DNA from 2 places in the Brachybacterium sp. SW0106-09 genome. Region 1 is predicted to be linked to the other one. Evidence: predicted binding sites of a transcription regulator. Region 1 holds the regulator's gene; the other holds the start of a gene.

Evidence for each region. Region 1 encodes LexA, which represses DNA repair genes until DNA is damaged. Its sites were predicted from a motif close to TCGAACANNTGTTCGA; they were not measured.
Region 2: Y09_RS09645 (HNH endonuclease signature motif containing protein) is a predicted target of LexA. The motif match lies at 2,746-2,761, and genes of this name have one in related genera.

The regions. Positions count from the first base shown of each region.
Region 1 covers NZ_BCAK01000004.1:127,938-133,588, forward strand. The annotation lists gene Y09_RS03305 (ATP-binding domain-containing protein) at 1-1,306, shown strand, start outside; gene nrdR (transcriptional regulator NrdR) at 1,493-1,981, opposite strand; gene Y09_RS03315 (LysM peptidoglycan-binding domain-containing protein) at 2,010-2,405, opposite strand; gene lexA (transcriptional repressor LexA) at 2,576-3,271, shown strand; gene Y09_RS03325 (ATP-dependent DNA helicase) at 3,311-5,335, opposite strand; gene hflX (GTPase HflX) at 5,432-5,651, opposite strand, start outside.
Region 2 covers NZ_BCAK01000019.1:22,532-28,182, forward strand. The annotation lists gene Y09_RS09640 (ABC-F family ATP-binding cassette domain-containing protein) at 1-824, shown strand, start outside; gene Y09_RS09645 (HNH endonuclease signature motif containing protein) at 903-2,735, opposite strand; gene Y09_RS09650 (4-(cytidine 5'-diphospho)-2-C-methyl-D-erythritol kinase) at 3,185-4,111, opposite strand; gene rsmA (16S rRNA (adenine(1518)-N(6)/adenine(1519)-N(6))-dimethyltransferase RsmA) at 4,108-5,085, opposite strand; gene Y09_RS09660 (TatD family hydrolase) at 5,082-5,651, opposite strand, start outside.

The sequences.
Region 1 (5,651 bases):
GCTGCGGATCGACGGCACGCCGCTCGTGCTCACCCGGGACATGCTCCGCACCGCCCGGCGCGAGGCCCGCGCCACGCACAAGCCCCACAACGCGGCCCGCGCCGTGTTCGTCCGCGCGGCGATGGACCGCCTGGTCGAGGCGTACGAGCGCGCGCTCGTCGCGCAGGGCTCCACGATCGTGCCGGAGGACCGACCGGACCTGCTCTCCGACCTCCGCCACGACCCCGAGGTGAAGCGGCAGCTGAACCTGGCCTGGCTCCCCTACACCCCACAGGGCTTCCTGCGGATCCTGTTCGCACGTCCCGACCGCCTGCGGGCAGCGGCGCCCCGCTCCCTCGCCGGTCGGGTCGACCTGCTGGTGCGCCCCAAGGACTCCCCCTGGACGGTCGAGGACGTGCCGCTGCTGGACGAGGTGGCAGAGCTCCTCGGCGAGGACGCCGCCCCGGCCGAGGCGAAGGCCAGGGACGACGCCGAGCGACGCCGAGCGGACGTGGAGTACGCCCGCAAGGTCATCGAGAACATCGACACCTCCGGCATCGTCCGGGCGGAGGACCTCGCCGATCAGGTCGGGCAGATCCGCGACGGCCGCACCCTCGCCGAGCGCGCCTCCTCCGAGCGCTCCTGGACCTACGGCCACGTCGTGGTCGACGAGGCGCAGGAGCACTCCCCGATGAGCTGGCGGGCGCTCATGCGCCGCGCCCCCACCAAGTCCTTCACCGTGGTGGGCGACGTCGCGCAGACCTCCTCCGCCGGCGGCACCGATTCCTGGACCGCGGCGCTGTCCCCCTACATCCAGGACCGGCTCCAGGTGGAGCACCTGACCGTCAACTACCGCACCCCGCGCCGGATCATGGACCGCGCGGTCGCGATGGCCCAGGCCCACTCACTGCCGGTCACCGAGGTCAGCTCGGTCCGGGACGGCGAGGAGGACCCGCTGCTCGAGCAGGTCTCCCCCGCCGAGCTCACCGCGCGCAGCGCCGAGGCGGTGCGCCGCGTGCACGATCGCCTCCCGGGACGGATCGCCGTCATCGCCGCGGCCGAGCGCCTCCGCGATCTCGCCGCCGCGATCGACACCCTCGAGTCCGTGCCGTCGGTCGGCATCGGCTCGGCGGGCGTCGACGACGAGGTCGCCGTGATGACGGCGCAGGACGCGAAGGGCCTGGAGTTCGACATCGTGGTGATCGTGGAGCCGGCGGAGCTGATCGACGCGCACGGCGCGGGCGACCTCTACGTCGCGATGTCGCGCTCCACGCAGCATCTCGGAGTGGTCCACTCCCGGGAGCTCCCGGCCGGCATGGCGGGCTGAACCCTCCGCCGACGCCCCGGGACCTCAGGGTCCCGGGACGGCGATCGGCGGCCGTGGCTTCCCCTCCACGACCGCCGATCTGGTGTGCACCTCGTCGGTGCACGAGGAATATCTTAAGCACAGTCCGACCCCCTCCTGCACCATGTCCAGGAATCTCTCCGGATCCGTGCAGACGGCGGGCGGCGCTCAGCCCGTCGCGCCGCCCCCGGAGGTCGCCCCCTGCACCTGGGAGCCCTCGGCGCGCAGCCGCGCGATCGCGGCCTCGAAGTCGTCGAGGGAGTCGAAGTCCTGGTAGACGCTCGCGAAGCGCAGGTAGGCCACGAGGTCCAGTTCCTGGAGCGGCTGCAGGATCGACAGGCCCACCTGAGGGGCGTCGATCTCCGCCTGCCCGCTGAGCCGGATGGTCTCCTCCACCCGCTGGGCGAGCAGGGCGAGCTGGTCGTCGCTGACCGGACGGCCCTGGCAGGCCTTGCGGACGCCGGAGATGACCTTCGCCCGGCTGAAAGGCTCGCTCACCCCGGACCGCTTGAGGACCGACAGCGAGGCGGTCTCCGAGGTGGAGAAGCGTCGCGAGCAGCTTGGGCACTGGCGGCGGCGCCGGATCGTCGCGCCGTCGTCGGACGTGCGCGAGTCGACGACGCGCGAATCGGGGTGGCGGCAGAACGGACAGTGCATCCGCTCAGGGTACCGGCACGACCCCCGCTCAGCGCGAGGCATCCTCCAGCACGGGCAGCTCGAGCTGCTGACCGGCGGTGATCCGGCCCGTGGGCAGATGGTTGAGGCTGCGGACCTCGTCGACGAACTCGGCCTCGTCCATCCCCTCGGGGGCGTGCTCGGCGGCGTAGTCCCAGAGGGTGTCGCCCGCCTCGACCGTGATCACGGCGGGCTGGGCGGACTCGGTGCCGGCGAGGGCGGCGGGGAGGTCGAGCGCGAGGAGGGCGATCGCGGCGACCGCGAGGCCGAGCAGGAAGGCGACGCCCGTGAGGAGGCGCCGGCCGCGGCGGGTCGGCTCGAGTCGAACACGCGGTCGAGCGACGGCCTCGCAGGCCTGCTCGTCCTGCCGCGGGAAGGGAAGGACCGTGGCGGTATGGGTACGCATCTCCGAACTCCTGTTCGATCGAATCTCTGTGCGACTGTAGCCCGCGGCGCTCGCGACACGCAAGAGGAACATCGAACACATGTTTGGCATCCGCCGCGCGCCGCCCTACGCTGGGCCACGAGGACAACGGAACCCGATGGGTCCGACAGACGACGCCAGGAGGCCGCACGATGACGCCGAGCACCCCCAAGCCGACCCGGGCCCGCGGCGAGGGGCCGGCCGACGAGCGCACGGCCGGCCTGACGCGCCGCCAGCGCCTCGTGCTGGAGACGATCAACGAGGCCGTCGCCGCGCGCGGCTACCCGCCGTCGATGCGCGAGATCGGCGATGCCGTGGGCCTGACCTCCTCGTCCTCCGTCGCCCACCAGCTGCAGACCCTCGAGCGCAAGGGCTTCCTGCGCCGCGACCCCAAGCGTCCGCGCGCGATGGAGGTCGTGATGCCGGAGGTCGACGACGCCCCCGCCCCGCCCGTCGAGATCGAGCCCGGCGGCAGCTCGGTGAACGTCCCGCTGGTGGGACGGATCGCCGCCGGCATCCCGATCACCGCCGAGGAGCAGGTGGAGGACGTCTTCACCCTTCCCGAGCGCCTGGTCGGCGGCGGGGACCTCTTCCTGCTGCAGGTGGTCGGCGACTCGATGATCGATGCCGCGATCTGCGACGGGGACTGGGTGGTGGTCCGCTCGCAGAGCACCGCGGAGAAGGGCGAGATCGTCGCGGCGATGATCGACGGCGAGGCGACGGTGAAGACCTTCGTGCAGCGCGACGACCACGTGTGGCTGATGCCTCACAACCCGGCCTTCGCCCCGATCCTCGGCGACCACGCCGAGATCCTCGGCAAGGTCGTCGCGGTGCTGCGCTCCGTCTGAGCCCCCGGGCTCGCGAGCCTCAGGAGCCCGCGGCGTGCCTCAGGAATCCGCGGCGAGCCTCCGGAGCGCGCCGAGGGCGACCTCGGGGTCGGCCGTCGGCCACAGCGGCGGCATCGACTCGCGCAGGAACGAGCCGTACCGCGCGGTCGACAGCCGCGGATCGAGCACGGCGACCATCCCGCGATCCGTCTCGCGCCGGATCAGCCGCCCCGCCCCCTGGGCCAGCAGCAGCGCGGCGTGCTGGCCGGCGACGGCCATGAAGCCGTTGCCGCCGTGCTGGGCGATCCGCTCCTGCCGGGCCGACATCAGCGGGTCGTCCGGGCGGGGGAACGGGATCCGGTCGATGGTGACCAGGCGCAGCGAGCGGCCGGAGACGTCCACGCCCTGCCACAGCGTGAGCGTGCCGAACAGGCTCGCGTCCTCGTCCTCCCGGAAGGTGCGCACGAGGTTCGCCATGGAGTCCTCGCCCTGCACCGCGACGGTCAGGTCCAGCCGTGCACGGACGTGCTCGGCGGCGATCTCCGCGCCGCGGCGCGAGGAGAACAGGCACAGCGCTCCCCCGCGCGAGGCCTCCACCAGCTCGGTGAGGTGGTCCAGCATCGCCGGGGAGGGGCCGTCGCGGCCCGGCTGCGGGAGGTGGCGGGCGGTGTAGAGGATGCCCTGGCGGCGGTAGTCGAAGGGGCTGCCCACGTCGATGCCCGCCCAGGCCCCGGAGTCCTCGGCGGCGGGGACCTCGGCCTCGGCGACCCGTCCGCGGCGGGCGAGGCCCACCTCCCCGGCGGCCGGCTCGAAGCGGCCGCCGAGGGCGAGCGTCGCGGAGGTCAGCACCGCGGTGCGGTCCTCGAGGATCGCACCGCGCATCGCCGCGGCCACGCTCAGCGGCGCGACCTGCAGCGAGGCCCGACCGGTCGCCTGCCCGCGGGAGACGGAGACGACGTCGTCCTCGCCCGGGTCGCTCAGGCGCTCGCACACGTCGATGATCTCCTGCAGGTTCGCCCGCACCGTCTTGCGCGCCCCGGCGGAGGAGTCGTCGCCGGCGTCCTTCGCGTCCGAGTGGGCGGTGCGCGCCTCGACGCGGACGTGGCCGACGGCATCGGCGAGCTGATCGGGCAGGTCTCCGAGCACGCGCCCGTCGGGGGCGAGCTCGAGCGCGGCGCGCAGCTCCTCCCCCGCATCGTCCAGCGCGGTCGCCGCGACGCCGAGGCCGCGCAGGTCCCGCACCGCGCCGCGCAGCATGCCGGGGTTGAGGACCTCGGTGACGGCGCTGGTGACCCGGGCGGTGAGGTCGTGGGCCTCGTCGAAGACGACGACGTCGTGCTCGGGGATGATGCCGTGGCGGTCGAAGGAGTCGATCGCGAGCAGCGCATGGTTCGTCACGACCACGTCCACCTCGCGCGCGACCTCGCGGCTGCGCTCGGCGAAGCAGTCCTGGATCATCGGGCAGGAGGTGCCGATGCACTGGTTCCCGGTGACGGACACCTGACGCCAGGCACGGTCCGAGACGGCGTCCTCGAGCGAGTCCCGGTCCCCGGTGTCGGTCTCCTCCGCCCATTCCCGCAGGCGCTTGACCTGGGTGCCGAGCTTCTCGCCGCCGGTGCGGGAGGGGTCCGAGGACGCCTCGGAGAACAGGGCGCCGGGCTCGATGTCGACCGGGTAGCCGCCGGCGATCTTGTGCTTGCACAGATAGTTCGCGCGCCCCTTGAGCAGCGCGAAGGTGGGGGTGCGCGGCAGGTGCGGGGCGAGCGCCTCGACGAGTCGCGGCAGGTCCTTGCGCACGATCTGGGTCTGCAGCGCGATCGTCGCCGTGGAGATGACCACGGGGCGCCCGGTGACGAGCGCGTGCCGCATCGCGGGCACCAGATAGCCCAGCGATTTGCCGGTGCCGGTGCCCGCCTGGACCAGGAGGTGCCGGCCGCCGGACATCGCCAGGTCGACCGCCTCCGCCATCGTCTGCTGGCCGGGGCGGGGCGAGCCCCCGACGGCGGAGACCGCGGCATCCATCAGGTCCGACAGCGGGACGTCGGCCGCCGCCGGGGCGACGGGATGCTCGGGTGCGGAGGTCATCGGATCAGCGTATCCGCGCGGGCACCGGGACCCGCCGAGGCGCACCCCGGTGTGCCCGATCTCCCGCCGCTGCGGGACCCCCGCGGCACCGCGGCCTCAGGACGAGGTGCGCATCTCCGCGGCGAGGGTCTCGTCCACGAGCGCGTGCACGCGGGTGCCCTCCATGAGGTGCTCCTCGGCGAGGACCTCCCCGGTGGTGTGGGCTCGCGAGACGAGGTCGCCGCGGGAGTACGGCACGACCACGTCGACCTCGACCGCGGGGCGGGGCAGGCGCTCGGCGATCAGCTCGCGCAGCTCCTCGATCCCCTCCACCGTG
Region 2 (5,651 bases), on a different contig from region 1:
GCAAGACGGTGACCGTGCGGCAGGTGTCCCAGCGGCTCGAGGGGCTGCAGGAGCATCTGGACTCCCGGGTCAGCGATGTCGTGGGGCGATACCGCACCACGTTCACGGCCGGCAAGGACGAGGTCTCCCCCGGTCAGCTGCTCGAGCGCCTGGGCTTCACCGCGGCGCATCAGAAGGTGCAGGTCAAGGCGCTCTCGGGTGGTCAGCAGCGTCGCCTGGACCTGCTGCTGACGCTGCTCGAGGAGCCGAACGTGCTGGTCCTGGACGAGCCGACCAACGACATGGACACGGACATGCTCGCGGCGATGGAGGACCTGCTGGACACCTGGCCCGGCCCGCTGCTGGTGGTCTCGCACGACCGCTACCTGCTCGAGCGCATCACGGACACGCAGTACGCGGTGCTGGACGGCACGGTGCGGCACGTGCCGGGCGGTGTGGAGCAGTATCTCGCGCTGCGCGCCGCGAGCGAGGAGGCCGCGGCGGGTTCGGCCTCGAGCAGGGCGACCGGCGCGGGCTCCTCCGGCGCTGCCGGCTCCGGGTCCGGGGCGGGCGGCGCAGGGCCCTCCGGGTCCGGCGGCAGCTCCGCGGTTGCCCCTGCCCTCTCCGGCGCCGAGGCGCATGCGGCGCAGAAGGAGCTCGGCGCGATCGAGCGGCGGATGCAGAAGCTCGAGAAGCAGACGGAGTCCCTGCACGCGAAGCTCGCCGGGCACGACCAGTCGGACTACCAGGGGCTGCAGGAGATCACCGCACAGCTGCAGGAGGTCGAGCGGGAGAACGAGGAACTCGAGGAGCGCTGGCTGGAGCTGTCCGAGCAGCTCGGCTGAGCGTCGACGCCCGGCTGAGGTCGGCCGGTGCACGGCACTCGGGATCCGCGATTCCCGGATCTGCTCATCTCCTCCCGACTATCTCCCCCGACTGCCGCGTCGCACGATCCAGTCACCCGGGTAGCCCGGGAGACGGTGGATCCGGTGCGGATCCGGGATGACCGTGAGCCGCAGGCGCAGATCCGTGAGCGCGCGCTGCAGGCTCATCAGATCTCCGGACTCGTCGCTCGCCAGCGGCAGCCTCTCGCGCCCACTGTTCCCAGGGTTGATCGCGTCGCATCGGCGGTCCGCGCGCTCGCCGGTCGTGCGGTGCTCCGTGATCCGCTCCCTCGCCGCATGCTCTGCCGTCGCGGGGCTTCTCGGAACATCGGTGTCGGATGCGCGACTCGCGGATGCGCATCGTCGTCGGTAGGTGCCGAGCGGATCGAGGTTGATCGCCCCGCGGGTCGCGCTGCGGCCGTGACGGGTGGTCCAGCGGACGGTGCGGCGCACGCCGTCCTCGTCGCGGACCACACGTGCGGTCTCCCCGGCGAGCTCCTTCTGGTTGCATGCGGCGCAGAGGCCGTTGCCGTTGTCGAGGGTCGTCGCCCCGCCCTGCGACCAGGGGGTGATGTGGTCGATCTGCCGTATCGGGGCGTCGCAATGGGGTCCGCGGCAGGTCTGGTGGGCGAGGGTGAGGAACCTGGTCAGCGCTGCGGGGAACGCCCGCGATCGTGACTCCACCGCGACCAGATTGCCGTGGTCGAGATCGGCGTAGAGCTGACGGATCGTGAGGGCGAGGCCGGTGTCCTCCTCGGCCTGGGCCGCGCGGAGCATCTCCTCGCGCACGTGGTCGTAGGGCACTGACCCGAACCCTTCGACCAGGGCGGCATCGGCGTGCGCGGGGGCGAGGAGGGACCGGTCGGTGATGACGATCCCGACATCGAGCGTCGTGGGGTCGATGCCGTCGCCGCGGCCGATCAGCGCGTCGGCGAAGAGGTCGGCCATGATCTGCTGGTGACCGCGCCGGTCCCCCTGGGCGCGGGCGCTCTCGGCCGCGACGTCGAGTCCCTTGCGGATCCGAGCGCCGTCGATGCCGGGGACGAGGGCGGTGATCCGCGCCATCCCGTGGTCGGTGCGCCGCACCGTCACGTGCCGCTCCCGCTTCGCGGCCTGGTGGCGCGCGGCGGCACCGGCAGGGTCGAGGGAGTGGAGGATCCTCGCCGCCTCGTCACCCCACTGCTGAGGCCCGCACCCTTCGAGCTCGTCGAGCCGGGAGGTGAGGATCGCATCGACCTGTCGACGCTGCTCCGGGGTCGCCGGGCCCAGGACCGAGCCGACCTTGTGGGCGGACTGCGGGAGCATGCGCGCGGAGGAGAGCGCCGAGATCATCCCGGGCATGCTGCGGACGAGCCGGCGGGAGGTCGCCAGCGTGCGCCCTGCGACCGCGCGGGAGGACTTCAGCGCCCGCGACGCTTCGGCGCGGGCCACCAGCGCGGCCTGCCTGGGGCTCTCCTCCCGTCGGAGGCAGTCCGCCTTCACCGCGTCCTCGAGGTGCACCGCTGTCCGCGCGCGCAGCGACTCGAGCGCTCCTACCAGGCCGACGATGGTCTCGAGAAGCGTCATCGTCCCGTCGATGTCCAGCGAGTCCAGAGGCGCGGAGCCCCGCGCACCGAGCTCGGCGAGGACCTCGCAGGTGGCGAGAAGGTCGAGCTCGCCGATGGTCAGCCGCTCGGCGTCGACCTGGATCGGGCGGTCCGCGCGAGGAGGGAGCTCGCCGGCTGGATCCCCGGACGGGCGGAAGTGCTCCCCGAACGGGCGACCATATTCCCCGGACGGGCGACCATGTTCCCCGGACGGGCGGCCGTGACCGCCGGAGGCGCCGGCGGCACCTTCGGGGATTTCGCGCTCGTTCGAGGATTCCTTCGACATGCCTCTATTTTCGCACAGCCATTCGATGAGGAGAAGACCCACAATGCAGCTACCGGCCAGGAACTTCATAGTGTGGATAAACAGGTCGCAGGGAGGAAAGGTCGGCGTCTGCGGCAAGGAGCGACACCAGCACCCGCCCGCCGACCTGCAAGCCCGCACCCATCTCGGGCCCTCAACTGCGCGTTCGAATCCACGGCGGAATGTCAAGCAGGGTCAATTCCTGTGGATAACTCGGATGCCGCCCACGATCGGCCGCGCCGGATTGTGGACAGCGCACTGTGGAAAACCAATATGTGGGGAGGAACCCTCGACACGACGCGGTGGATGACTCCGCTTCGTGGAGGAACCGTCCATGCCGCACCGGGACGGGGCCGCGCTCGGAGGGGCAGGCCGCAGCCCGGCCCAGCACTCCTCGAGCACGCCCGGAGCAGGGCAATCCGCAGCCCGGCTCAGCTCTCCTCGAGCACGCTCGCGCCGGGCGCCGAGCCACGCGCGATCAGGCAGGACTCCACCAGCCCGCCCTCCGTCAGGCCTGCCGCGATGGTGCGCGCGGCAGCCTCGTCCTCGACCAGCGCGGCGACCGTCGGCCCGGAGCCGCTGACGATCGCGCCGATCGCGCCGAGCCGCTCGGCGGCCTCGACGACCTCCTCGAGCCGGGGATGCAGGGCGAACGCCGCGGCCTGGAGGTCGTTGTGGAGGGTGTCGGCGAGCAGTTCGAGGTTGCCGCCGCTGAGCGCCTGGAGCTGTCGCTCGTCGATCTCGGGTCGCTCCGGCGGCACCCGGCCGCCCGCGAGCACGAGCTCGTCGAAGCGCCGGAAGACCTCCGGGGTGGAGAGGTGCCCGCCGGGGACGGCGAGCAGCCAGGTCCACTCGCCGTGGGTGAGCACCGTGGTGAGGTCCGCACCATTGCCGCGGCCGAGCGCGGTGTGGCCGAGCATCGAGAAGGGCACGTCGGCGCCGAGCCGTGCCCCGAGCGTGCGCAGCGCCTCGGCGCCGAGGCCCAGCCCCCACAGCCGGTCCAGCGCCACGAGCACCGCCGCCGCATCGGCCGAGCCGCCCGCCATGCCGCCGGCGACGGGGACCTGCTTGCGGACGTGGAGCGCCGCCGCCTCCCGCACCCCGCACTCGGTGCGCAGCAGCTCGGCGGCGCGCAGGGCGAGGTTGGTGCCGTCCAGCGGCACCTCCCCCGGCACCTCGGAGGTGATCGCGAGGCTCATCTCGTCGGCGCGGGACGCCGTGACGGTCTCGTAGAGGTCGACCGCCTGGAACACCGTCGCGAGCGCGTGGTAGCCGCGGCCGTCCACGCCGCCGACGTGCAGGGACAGGTTGATCTTGCCTGGGGCGCGCACGACCACCCGTTCGAGGGCGCCGCTCACCCCTCGGCTCCCGTCGCGTCGTCCTCGGGCGCGGGGTCCCCCGTCGGACCATCCGTCGCGACCTCGCCCTCGGCCTGCTCCACCGCGGCGTGCGCGATGGCGCGGAACTGCTCGACCTCGAGGGTCTCTCCTCGAGCCGACGGGTCGATCCCGGCGGCGCGGAGGATCTCCTCGGCGCGTGCCGCGGTGCCCGCCCAGCCGGCGAGCGCGGCGCGCAGGGTCTTGCGGCGCTGGGCGAAGGCCGCATCGATCACGGCGAAGACCTGCTCCCGCTCCGCCGCGGGGCCGAGCGGCTGCTCGTGACGGACCAGCTGAACGAGTGCGGAGTCGACGTTGGGGACGGGCCAGAAGATCTGGCGCGAGATCCGTCCGGCGTGGACGGCCCGGCCGTACCAGGCGGCCTTCACGCTCGGACCGCCGTAGGTGCGGGAGCCGGGCCCGGCGGTGAGGCGGTCGACGACCTCGGACTGGACCATGACCAGCGCCGAGCGGAGCGAGTCGAAGCGCTCCAGCATGGTCAGCAGGATGGGGGTGGCGACGTTGTAGGGCAGGTTCGCGACCAGCATCGTCGGCGCTCCCGCGCGGGGCAGCTCGGGCAGCTCGGTGACCTGGAGGGCGTCGGCGTGGACGAGGCGGAAGCGCTCCTCCTCGACGCCGCGGGCGCGCAGGGTCAGGGGCAGCAGCTCGGCGAGGCCGCGGTCGAGCTCGACAGCGACGACGTCCGCCTGCGTCTCGAGCAGGCCGAGAGTGAGGGACCCCAGGCCCGGCCCGACCTCGAGCACTGCCTGACCGGGCTCGACGCCGGCACGTCCGACGATGGTGCGCACCGTGTTGGGGTCCATCACGAAGTTCTGACCGCGCTGCTTCGAGGGGCGGATCCCCGCGGCCTCGGCGAGCTCGCGGATGTCGCGGTGCGTCAGCAGCAGGCCGGCGCCGTCCTGCTCGCCCCCGCGCCCCTGCTCCCCCGTGCTCATGCCGCGGCCGCCTCGGGCCAGCCGTACACGTCCTGGGTGGTCGCCCGCACGGCGCGGCAGGCCTCCTCGAGGGAGACACCGGTGGTCTCCGCGATCGTCGCCATGGTCAGCGGGATCAGGTAGGAGGAGTTCGGCCGGCCGCGATAGGGCACGGGGGTGAGGAAGGGCGCGTCGGTCTCGACCATGACCTGTCCGAGGCCCACCTCGGCGAGCGCGGCGCGGAGGTCGGTCGCGTTCTTGAAGGTGACGGTGCCGGCGAAGGAGAGGTACCAGCCGCGGTCTGCGCACTGGCGGGCGAACTCCGCGTCGCCGGAGAAGCAGTGGAAGACGGTCCGCTCGGGGGCGCCGTCGGCCTCGAGGATCTCGAGCACGTCGCGGTGCGCGTCGCGGTCGTGGATCTGGAGCGGGAGGTCGAGCTCCTTGGCGAGCGCGATGTGGGCGCGGAAGGAGGAGATCTGCGCCTCGCGGGCGTGCTCGTCCCTGCGGGAGGTGCGGAACCAGTCCAGGCCCGTCTCCCCCACCACGACCATGCCGGGGCCGCGCAGCAGCTCCGAGACCTCGGCGAT